One region of the Variovorax sp. GW531-E2 genome, then DNA from elsewhere that is predicted to be linked to it. Evidence: predicted binding sites of a transcription regulator. Region 1 holds the regulator's gene; each other region holds the start of a gene.
The links. The regulator sigma-54, encoded in region 1, starts transcription at its own class of promoters, with help from an activator protein. The targets are predictions, from matches to a motif close to TGGCANGNAANCTGCTTT.

Region 1 (3,201 bases):
GACGTCTCGCTCGACGTGCAAAAGGGCGAGGTCGTCGGACTGCTCGGCCCCAACGGCGCGGGCAAGACCACCTCGTTCTACATGATCGTCGGGCTGGTGCGCGCCGACGCCGGCGAGATCACCATCGACGGCGAGCCCATCGCCCACATGCCCATTCACCGCCGCGCGCGCATGGGCCTGAGCTACCTGCCGCAGGAAGCCTCGATCTTCCGCAAGCTCACGGTCGAGGAAAACGTGCGCGCCGTGCTCGAGCTGCAGCGCGAGCCCGACGCCAACGGCCGCATGATGCCGCTGACCAAGCAGCACACCGAAGAGCGCCTGGCCGACCTGCTGGCCGACCTGCGCGTGGACCACCTGCGCGATTCGCCCGCGCTCGCACTGTCGGGCGGCGAGCGCCGCCGCGTCGAGATCGCGCGCGCGCTGGCCACGCAGCCGCGCTTCATCCTGCTGGACGAGCCCTTCGCCGGCATCGACCCGATCGCCGTGATCGAGATCCAGCGGATCATCAGCTTCCTGAAAGAGCGCGGCATCGGCGTGCTCATCACCGACCACAACGTGCGTGAGACGCTGGGCATCTGCGATCACGCGTTCATCATCAGCGACGGGCACGTGCTGGCACAAGGCACACCCTCGGAGATCGTCGACAACGCCGAGGTACGCAGGGTGTACCTGGGCGAGCACTTCCGGATGTGACCGTGCGGCGAGGGTCAAGGATCATCGTGGCCGCCGTCCGCGCGGAGCTTCCTCGCGGGGGCCGCCGCGCACGGCCGCCCGAAGCGGCCGGCCCGCCCCCGGTAGGGGGTTGGCGTAGCGCGAAGCGCGCAGCCTGGGGGGGAGCCATTTCCTCATGAAGCAAGGGCTGTCCCTTCGCGTCTCGCAGCATCTGGCCTTGACGCCACAGCTGCAGCAGTCCATTCGCCTGCTCCAGCTCTCCACGCTCGAACTGAGCCAGGAAGTGGAGCAGATGCTGGACGAGAACCCGTTCCTCGAACGCACCGCGGAAGAAGCGGCGCGCGAGGAGTTCGGGCTGGACACGGCCGACGCGCCGGTGCCGCGCGACGACGTGGGCGAGGGGGAGGCCGAGTTCACGCCGTCCGCCGCCAGCACTTCCTCCACGTCCAGCGACACCAGCACCTCGACCCCCGACACCGACGGCCCCGCCGCCGAGATCGCCGAGCGCGAGCCCGATTGGGAAGGCGACGGCACTGTCGACATGGCGCCCGACGACAGCGAGTGGGGCAGCGATGCGCCCGCGCGCCAGAACAACCTGGGCGACGACGAGCGGGCCGACGCCACCGAACTCGCGCGCAGCCAGGAGTCGCTGCAGTCCTTCCTGCATCGCCAGGCGCTGAGCCTGCGCCTGAACGAAAACGACTGCGCCGCGCTGCGCTTCCTGATCGAATCGCTCAACGACGACGGCTACCTCGAAGACTCGCTGCCCGCGCTGGCCTCGGGCCTGGCGGGCGACGACAACGACCAGTTCGACGACCTCGTGCACCACTTCCAGGTGGCGCTGGGCCTGCTGCAGAGCCTGGAGCCGGTCGGCGTCGGTGCGCGCGACCTCGGCGAATGCCTGAGCATCCAGCTGAAGGCGCTCGCCAGCGAAGACGAGACCGAGGCCGAGGCGCTCATCCGCAAGACCGCCATCGCGATCTGCAAGCAGCCCATGGAGCTGCTCGCGCGGCGCGACTTCAAGCGCCTGGCCACGCTCACGCGCACCAACGAAGAGCTGGTGCGCTCGGCGCTGCAGATCATTGCGCGGCTCGAACCCAAGCCGGGGCGCCGTTTCGTCGATGTAGAGCGCAACATCGTCATTCCCGATGTGATCGTCACCAAGACCGGGCGCGGCACCAACGTGAAGTTCCGCGTCATGCTCAACCCCGAGGTCATGCCGCGCCTGCGCGTGCACGACATCTACGCCGGCGCGCTCAAGTCGCACAAGGGCGAGGGCAGCCAGGCGCTGTCGCAGCGGCTGCAGGAGGCGCGCTGGTTCATCAAGAACATCCAGCAGCGCTTCGACACCATCCTGCGCGTGAGCAACGCCATCGTCGAGCGCCAGAAGAGCTACTTCGTGCACGGCGAGCTGGCCATGCGCCCGCTGGTGCTGCGCGAGATCGCCGACGAGCTGGGCCTGCACGAGTCGACCATCTCGCGCGTGACCACCGCCAAGTACATGGCCACGCCCTTCGGCACGGTCGAGCTCAAGTACTTCTTCGGCTCGGCGCTGGGCACCGAGACCGGCGGCAACGCGTCGAGCACCGCGGTGCGCGCGCTGATCAAGCAGTTCGTGAGTTCCGAGAGCATCAAGAAGCCGCTGTCCGACAGCCAGATCTCCGAGATGCTGAAAGAGCAGGGCATCGAGTGCGCGCGCCGCACCGTCGCCAAGTACCGCGAAGCGCTGCGCATCGCACCCGCCAACCTGCGCAAGGCACTCTAGAAGACCGACGATGACGAGCCGCCTGCTGTCGCGCTGTGGGCATTGGGTGGTCGTCATCGCGGCGGCGCTGCTGTTTGCCGGCTGCGCCACGCTGCCCGACGAGGCACCGCGCCCGCCCACCAAGGCCATCGCCGTCTCGGCCGACACCGCGCTCGGCAAGATCGCGCTGGCCTCGCAGCCCGATCCCGACCTCAGCGGCTTTCGCCTGATGCCCGGCGGCGACTTCGCCTTCGACACGCGGCTGCAGCTGGCGCGCCGCGCGCAGCGCACGCTCGACGTGCAGTACTACCAGATCGAGAACGACGAGACCGGCCGCTACCTGCTGCGCACCCTGCGCGATGCGGCCCAGCGCGGGGTGCGCGTGCGCCTGTTGATGGACGACCTGTACACGTCCGGCGAAGACGAACTGCTGCTCGGCCTTGCCGCCACGCCGAACGTGGAGCTGCGCCTGTTCAACCCGTTCCCGGCCGGGCGCGGCAGCCTGCTCAAGCGCTTCACCGCATCGCTGTTCGACTTCAGCCGCGTCAACCGCCGCATGCACAACAAGCTCTTCATCGCCGACGGCGCGATGGCGGTGGCGGGCGGGCGCAACATCGGCAACCAGTACTTCCGCCGCACCACGGGCCCGAACTTCATCGACCTCGACACCTTCGTCACGGGTGCGCTGATCCCGCGCCTGGGCGTGCTGTTCGACCAGTACTGGAACAGCCCGCACGTGCGCCCGATCGGCGCGGTCGTGCACACCGACCTGCCGCGCGAAGAGC
Region 2 (3,201 bases), on a different contig from region 1:
GCACGCTGGCGTCGATCCGCAAGGCGGCGCTGGCCGCGAACTGAGGCGTCGTCAGCGCAGCCCGCCGACATAGCGCGGCGGCGGCGTGGGCGGTAGGCCGTCGGGCTGGCGCGCCGCCAGCCGCGCGGCGCGGGCCAGCGGCTCCATGGCCTGCTCGAGCCGCGTGGCGAGCTGGTCGAGTTCGTCGTCTTTCGTCTCGGCGGCGTGCTGGCGCGTCATGCGCACGATCTCGGCGGCGTACTCGGCGTTGGTGGCCATCCATTCGGTGTCGGTCACGCGCCCGTGCTTTCGCCGCAGTGCCACGTGAAGGCGTGCTGCAAGCGCGATGCGTTCGCTTTCGGACATGGATGGCATGGCGTTTCCCTCGGGTGGTCAGGCTCCCAGGTGTTCACGATGCTGAGCAAGATCGAGGCCCACCAGTTCACTCTCGGGGTCGACGCGCAATCCGACCAGCACATGCACCAGGAACAGCACGATGGCCGTGCCGGCCGCGCTGTAGATCGCCACGCTGGCGACCGCGATCGCCTGCGTCAGCACATTGCCCGCCGCGCCCGAGATGCGCGGGTCGGCGAACACGCCCGTGAGCAGCGCGCCCACGATGCCGCCGATGCCGTGCACGCCGAACACGTCGAGCGAGTCGTCCGCACCGAGCAGGTGCTTCAGACCCGTGGCGCCCCAGTAGCAGGCCAGCCCGGCGATGGCGCCGATGGCCAGCGCCGACAGCGGCGTGACGAAGCCGGCCGCCGGCGTGATCGCCACCAGCCCGGCCACGAGGCCGGAGCACAGGCCCAAGAGCGAGGGGCTGCGGCGCACGATCCATTCGCCGATCATCCAGCTCATGGCGCCGGCCGCTGCCGCGATGTGCGTCACCAGCATCGCCAGGCCGGCGCGCCCGTCGGCCGCCACCGCCGAGCCGGCATTGAAGCCGAACCAGCCCACCCACAGCAGGCCCGCGCCCGTCATGGTGAGCGCCAGGCTGTAGGGCTCGAAGGCCTCGCGCCCGTAGCCCCGGCGCGGCCCGAGCGCATAGGCGCACACCAGCCCCGCGATGCCCGCGTTGACGTGCACCACCGAGCCGCCCGCGAAGTCGAGCGCGCCCATCTGCGCGAGCCAGCCGCCCGGCTCCCACACCCAGTGCGCGACCGGTGCGTACACGAGCAGGCTCCACAGCAGCGCGAACCACAGCAGCGCCGAGAAGCGCATGCGCTCGACAAAGGCGCCGAGCACCAGCGCGGTGGTGATGATCGCGAAGCTCAGCTGGAACATGGCGTAGACCGACTCCGGCACGTTCGGCGCCACGTGGCTCACGGCCACCTGGCCGGCCTCTTTCAGGTACTCGAAGCCCGAGAAGCCGATGCGCGAGAGCTTGCCCAGCCAGGGCCAGCCGGGCGTGAAGGCCAGCGAGTAGCCGAGCGCGAACCAGGTCAGCGAGACCACGGCGGCGACCGCCACCACCCCGGCCATGGTGGCCAGCACGTTCTTGCGCCGCACCATGCCGGCATAGAAGAGCGCGATGCCGGGCAGCGTCATCAGCAGCACCAGCGCGGTCGAGGTCATCATCCAGGCGGTGTCGGCCGCGTTCAGGGAGGCTTGGGGTGCCAGCAGGGCCATGACCGTTTCTTCTTGGAGTGGTGGACGACAGGCCTGTGTGCACGAGTCATGCCATCTTGTTAACTGACTGAAACACTTTGGTTTCCCAACCGGAGGGTCGAAGTAACACGAAGCGGGTAATTCCTAATGCACCGGGCGGGTGCGCGCTTGCACAATCTGCGCACTCGCGACGGGCCCTGCTCGTACTGCCGAGGGTCCGAGGAGACAAGCTTCCGATCGATCAACAAGAACATTCTTCAAAGGCTCCGTACGAGATGCCTGTCTGATATTTGAAAAGCGCCGCTGGTCGGCGCTTTTTTTTTGCCTGTTCGCCGCGCGGACGCGGGCGCTTTCCTCCAAGCCAAACAAGCCTCCTGGCCAGCCGGTACCGGCCACCACAGCTATCGTTTCGATAGCGATTCCGGTGAGACAATCGCCCGCATGGAAATGCTGGTGGTCACGGGCGCCTCACTGCTCGCGGGTTTTATCGATGCGATCGTGGGCGGCGGCGGGTTGATCCTGGTGCCGGCTCTTTTTGCGGTGTTTCCGGGCGCGCCGCCGGCCACGCTGCTGGGCACCAACAAGAGCGCGTCCATCTGGGGCACGGCGGCCTCGGCGGCCCAGTTCAGTCAGCGGGTGCAGATGCGCTGGGGCGCGATGTGGCCGGCCGCGCTGCTGGGCTTCGGCGGCTCGATGCTCGGCGCCTGGACCGTCACGGTCTTCCCGGGCGACTTCCTGCGCCGGGCGCTGCCGGTCATCCTGCTGGGCGTGCTGGTCTACACGCTGGCGCGCAAGGACATGGGCCGGCTGCACGCGCCGCGCTTCAGCGGCCGCGCCGAGACGCTGGCGGCCAGCACCATCGGCCTGACCATCGGTTTCTACGACGGCTTCTTCGGGCCGGGCACGGGCAGCTTCCTGGTGTTTTTGTTCGTGCGCTGGATGGGCTACGACTTCCTCAACGCCTCGGCCTCGGCCAAGGTCATCAACACCCTGACCAACGCCGCCGCGCTGATCCTGCTGGCCGCCAAGGGCCACGTCTGGTGGCACTACGGGCTGGTGATGGCGGTGGCCAACGTGGCCGGCAGCCTGGTCGGCACGCGCGTGGCGCTGAAGCACGGGGCGGGGTTCGTGCGGATCGTGTTCATCGTGGTGGTGAGTGCGCTGATCCTGAAGACGGCTTACGACGCGTTCTTTCGGTGATCCTTGAGGCGGTCGTTCAGGGCGCGATCCCGCCGACGGGGCACCTTGCTCCGCGAATGTCCTCCGGCCTGCGGCCTCCCCCTTAATTTCGCTGCGCAAGGCACCCCGCCAGCGTGATCGTTATCAGCCGAGGTTGTTGATCGGCCGCGAACCAGCAGCGTGCCCTCGTGCGCAGGGCACTGGGTGCTCCCCGCAGCGAAATTAAGGGGGAGGCCGCAGGCCGGAGGACATTCGCGGAGGGGAGTACCCGGTGTCCTGTGCACGCACCCTGAACGCCCCCATCCGCAGAAAACAAAAAAGCCCCACACGGGGGCTTTCTTGCAAGCGAGCGAAAAGAACTGTCAGTCTTCGACAAAGGCCTCTTCGCGCTTCGCCTTGATCGCCGGCAGCAGCACGATGGCCAGCAACAGC
Region 3 (3,201 bases), on a different contig from region 1:
GCAGGCTCAGCGGCGCGAGCGCCAACGTGATGGTCCATTGCTCGCGAAAGAAGCGGCCCAGGCGCGTGAGCGCCCCCACCCGCCCCTCGCCCGGCACCGCCGTGGCGGAGGCGAACAGCACCGCCACCGCCACGAAGCTGAGCCAGAAGCCGGCCTGCAGCAGTGCCCACGGATCGGCGGCCACCACGACCGCCGCCGTCAGCAGCCAGACGTGCGGCCACGGCCAGCGCCGGCCCGTCAGGCGCAGCAGCGCCACGGCCGCGAGCATCCAGACCGTGCGCTGCGAGGGCACGCCCCAGCCGCTGAAGAGCGCATAGAGCGCGGCCAACAGCACGCCGCCGGCGAGCGCAGCCTGCTGCGCGGGAAGCCGCAGCATGAGCCGGCCGCTGCGCCGCCAGAGCGCGCCCACGACATGCGCCGCGAACCACGCGAACAAGGTGATGTGCAGGCCCGAGATCGACATCAGGTGCGCCACACCGGTGGCGCGGAACACGTCCCAGTCGGCACGGTCGATTGCGCCCTGGTCGCCGGTGACGAGCGCGGCGATCACGCCGGCCTGCCGCCGGTCGTCCACGCGGGCGAAGACCGCATCGCGCACGGCCTCGCGCGCCCGCTCGATCGGGTGCAGCCACGTCGTACCCAGCAAGCGCGGTGCGGTGTCGCGCGCCCCGGCCCGCACATGGCCCTGCGCATGCACGCCCTGCTCCCACGCCCACAGCTCGCTGTCGAAGCCATGCGGATTGAGGTTGCCGTGCGGCGCGCGCAGGCGCACGGTCAGTTGCCAGCGCTGGCCGGCGTGCACCTCGCCCACGATGCGTGCGACGGACGCACGCCGCTCGGCGGGCTGCTCCCACATCCCGCCGTAGTCGCCGTACCAGGCAAGCGCGATGCGTGACGGCACCGTCGGTGGCGCAGCGTCAGGCAGGGCCTCGGCCCACTGCGCCGTCTCCACGTCGAAACGGAAGCGCGTTCCGATCTCGCCGGGTTGTGGCATCTGCGAGACCACGCCCGTGAGCCGCAGGTCGCGTCCTTCGAGCGGCGGCTCCAGCGCCCCTTGCGCGTAAGCCGTGGCGCGCCATCCAGCCAGGCCCGCGCCGGCCATCGACAGCATCAGCACGATCAGCCGAGTCCCCCGCCACCGCCACCGCCACAGCAGCCATCCGCCGCCGAGCCCCACGAGCAGCAATGCGACGTAGACACCCGCCGCCCACAGCAGCGGCTGGCGCAGCTGCACCGCCGCGCCGAGCAGCGTACCGCCCAGCGCAACGAAGGCCCCCGACCCACCCGCGACAGCCTCGGACGCACGCCGCGACTGCCCTCCCGACACCCCGGAATCCATGATGCAAACCCTCCCCCAACCCACGCTCGATGGCGCGTTAATTGCTTGGCAACTGGGCTAGTATGCGTCTCACCAGAGACATCTTTTCGATGCAACCTCGCTGCACTGCACGCCCCTACGCATGTCCATCCACGCCGCACTCCACCACGTCACCCACTACACATACGACCGCCTGGTGCAGTTGGGCCCGCAAGTCGTGCGACTGCGCCCCGCGCCCCATTGCCGCAGCAATGTGATCTCGTACTCGCTGCGCGTCGAACCGGCCGAGCACTTCGTCAATTGGATGCAGGACCCGTTCGCCAACTACCAGGCGCGGCTCGTGTTCCCCGAGAAGACGCGCGAGTTCAAGGTCACGGTCGACCTCGTGGTCGAGATGGCGGTCTACAACCCCTTCGACTTCTTTCTCGAGCCGCAGGCCGAGAACTTCCCCTTCAAGTACACGGCCTCGCAGGCCGAAGAACTGGCGCCCTACCTCGTCACCGAAGAGCCCACGCCGCTGCTGCAGGCCTACCTCGACAGGATCGAGCGCAAGGAACAGCGCACCATCGACTTCCTGGTCGGCATCAACCAGCAGGTGCAGAAGGACGTCAGCTACCTCATCCGCATGGAGCCCGGCGTGCAGACGCCCGAAGAAACGCTCAGCAACGGCAGCGGCTCGTGCCGCGACTCGGGCTGGCTGCTGGTGCAGCTGCTGCGCCATTGCGGCCTGGCCGCGCGCTTCGTGTCGGGCTACCTGATCCAGCTCACGCCCGACGTGAAGGCCCTCGACGGCCCCAGCGGCACCACGGTCGACTTCACCGACCTGCACGCCTGGTGCGAGGTGTTCCTGCCGGGCGCCGGCTGGATCGGCCTGGACGCCACCTCGGGCCTGCTGGCCGGTGAAGGCCACATTCCACTCGCCTGCACGCCCACGCCGTCGAGCGCCGCGCCCATCGAAGGCGGCGTCGACGAGTCCGAGGTCGAGTTCAGCCACGAGATGAAGGTCACGCGCATCTACGAATCGCCGCGCGTCACCAAGCCCTACACCGAAGAACAATGGGCCGAGGTGCTCGCGCTCGGCGACGCGGTCGATGCACGCCTCGTGGCCGGCGACGTGCGCCTGACGATGGGCGGCGAGCCCACCTACGTGGCCACCAGCGACCGCGACGCGCCCGAATGGAACACCGACGCGCTCGGCCCCACGAAGCGCGGCTACGCCACCGAACTGGTTCACAAGCTGCGCGCCGAGTACGGCCAGGGCGGCTTCCTGCATTTCGGCCAGGGCAAGTGGTACCCGGGCGAGCAGCTGCCGCGCTGGGCGCTGTCGATCTTCTGGCGCGCCGACGGCCAGACGCTGTGGCACGACCCCGAGCTGTTCGCCGACGAGCGCTTTCCCACGCACTACACGAGCGAGGACGCGCGCCGCTTCACCACCGTGCTGGCGCACAAGCTGGGCCTCACCGAGCGCTACATCCAGGCCGGCTACGAGGACACCTACTACTACCTGTGGCGCGAACGCCGCCTGCCGGTGAACGTCGACCCCTTCGACTCCAAGCTCGACGACGAACTCGAACGCGTGCGCCTGCGCCGCGTGTTCACGCAGAAGCTCGACGCGGTGATCGGCTACATGCTGCCCATCGAACCCGGCAACGCCAACGGCGACACGCCCGCGCTCGCCGGCCCCGGCTGGAAGACCGGGCCCTGGTTCCTGCGCGACGACCGCCTGTTCCTGATCCCGGGCGACTCGCCCATGGGCTACCGCCTGCCGCTCGACTCGCAGCCGTGGGCCAGCAAGGGCGACTACCCCTACCTCATCGAGCGCGACCCGACCGCACCGCGCGCCGCGTTGCCCAGCGCGTCCGACTACCGCGCGCGCTATGCCA

Region 2: AC07XP_RS26910 (ammonium transporter) is a predicted target of sigma-54. The motif match lies at 1,648-1,665, and genes of this name have one in related genera.
Region 3: AC07XP_RS09890 (transglutaminase family protein) is a predicted target of sigma-54. The motif match lies at 1,370-1,387, and genes of this name have one in related genera.

The regions. Positions count from the first base shown of each region.
Region 1 covers NZ_JBWKXQ010000009.1:133,566-136,766, forward strand. Annotated here, with positions in the region: gene lptB (LPS export ABC transporter ATP-binding protein) at 1-693, shown strand, start outside; gene rpoN (RNA polymerase factor sigma-54) at 848-2,437, shown strand; gene AC07XP_RS08900 (phospholipase D family protein) at 2,448-3,201, shown strand, end outside.
Region 2 covers NZ_JBWKXQ010000064.1:36,046-39,246, forward strand. Annotated here, with positions in the region: gene AC07XP_RS26900 (thiamine pyrophosphate-binding protein) at 1-44, shown strand, start outside; gene AC07XP_RS26905 (hypothetical protein) at 52-354, opposite strand; gene AC07XP_RS26910 (ammonium transporter) at 373-1,611, opposite strand; gene AC07XP_RS26915 (sulfite exporter TauE/SafE family protein) at 2,032-2,790, shown strand; gene AC07XP_RS26920 (tripartite tricarboxylate transporter permease) at 3,132-3,201, opposite strand, start outside.
Region 3 covers NZ_JBWKXQ010000011.1:84,710-87,910, forward strand. Annotated here, with positions in the region: gene AC07XP_RS09885 (DNA internalization-related competence protein ComEC/Rec2) at 1-1,339, opposite strand, end outside; gene AC07XP_RS09890 (transglutaminase family protein) at 1,461-3,201, shown strand, end outside.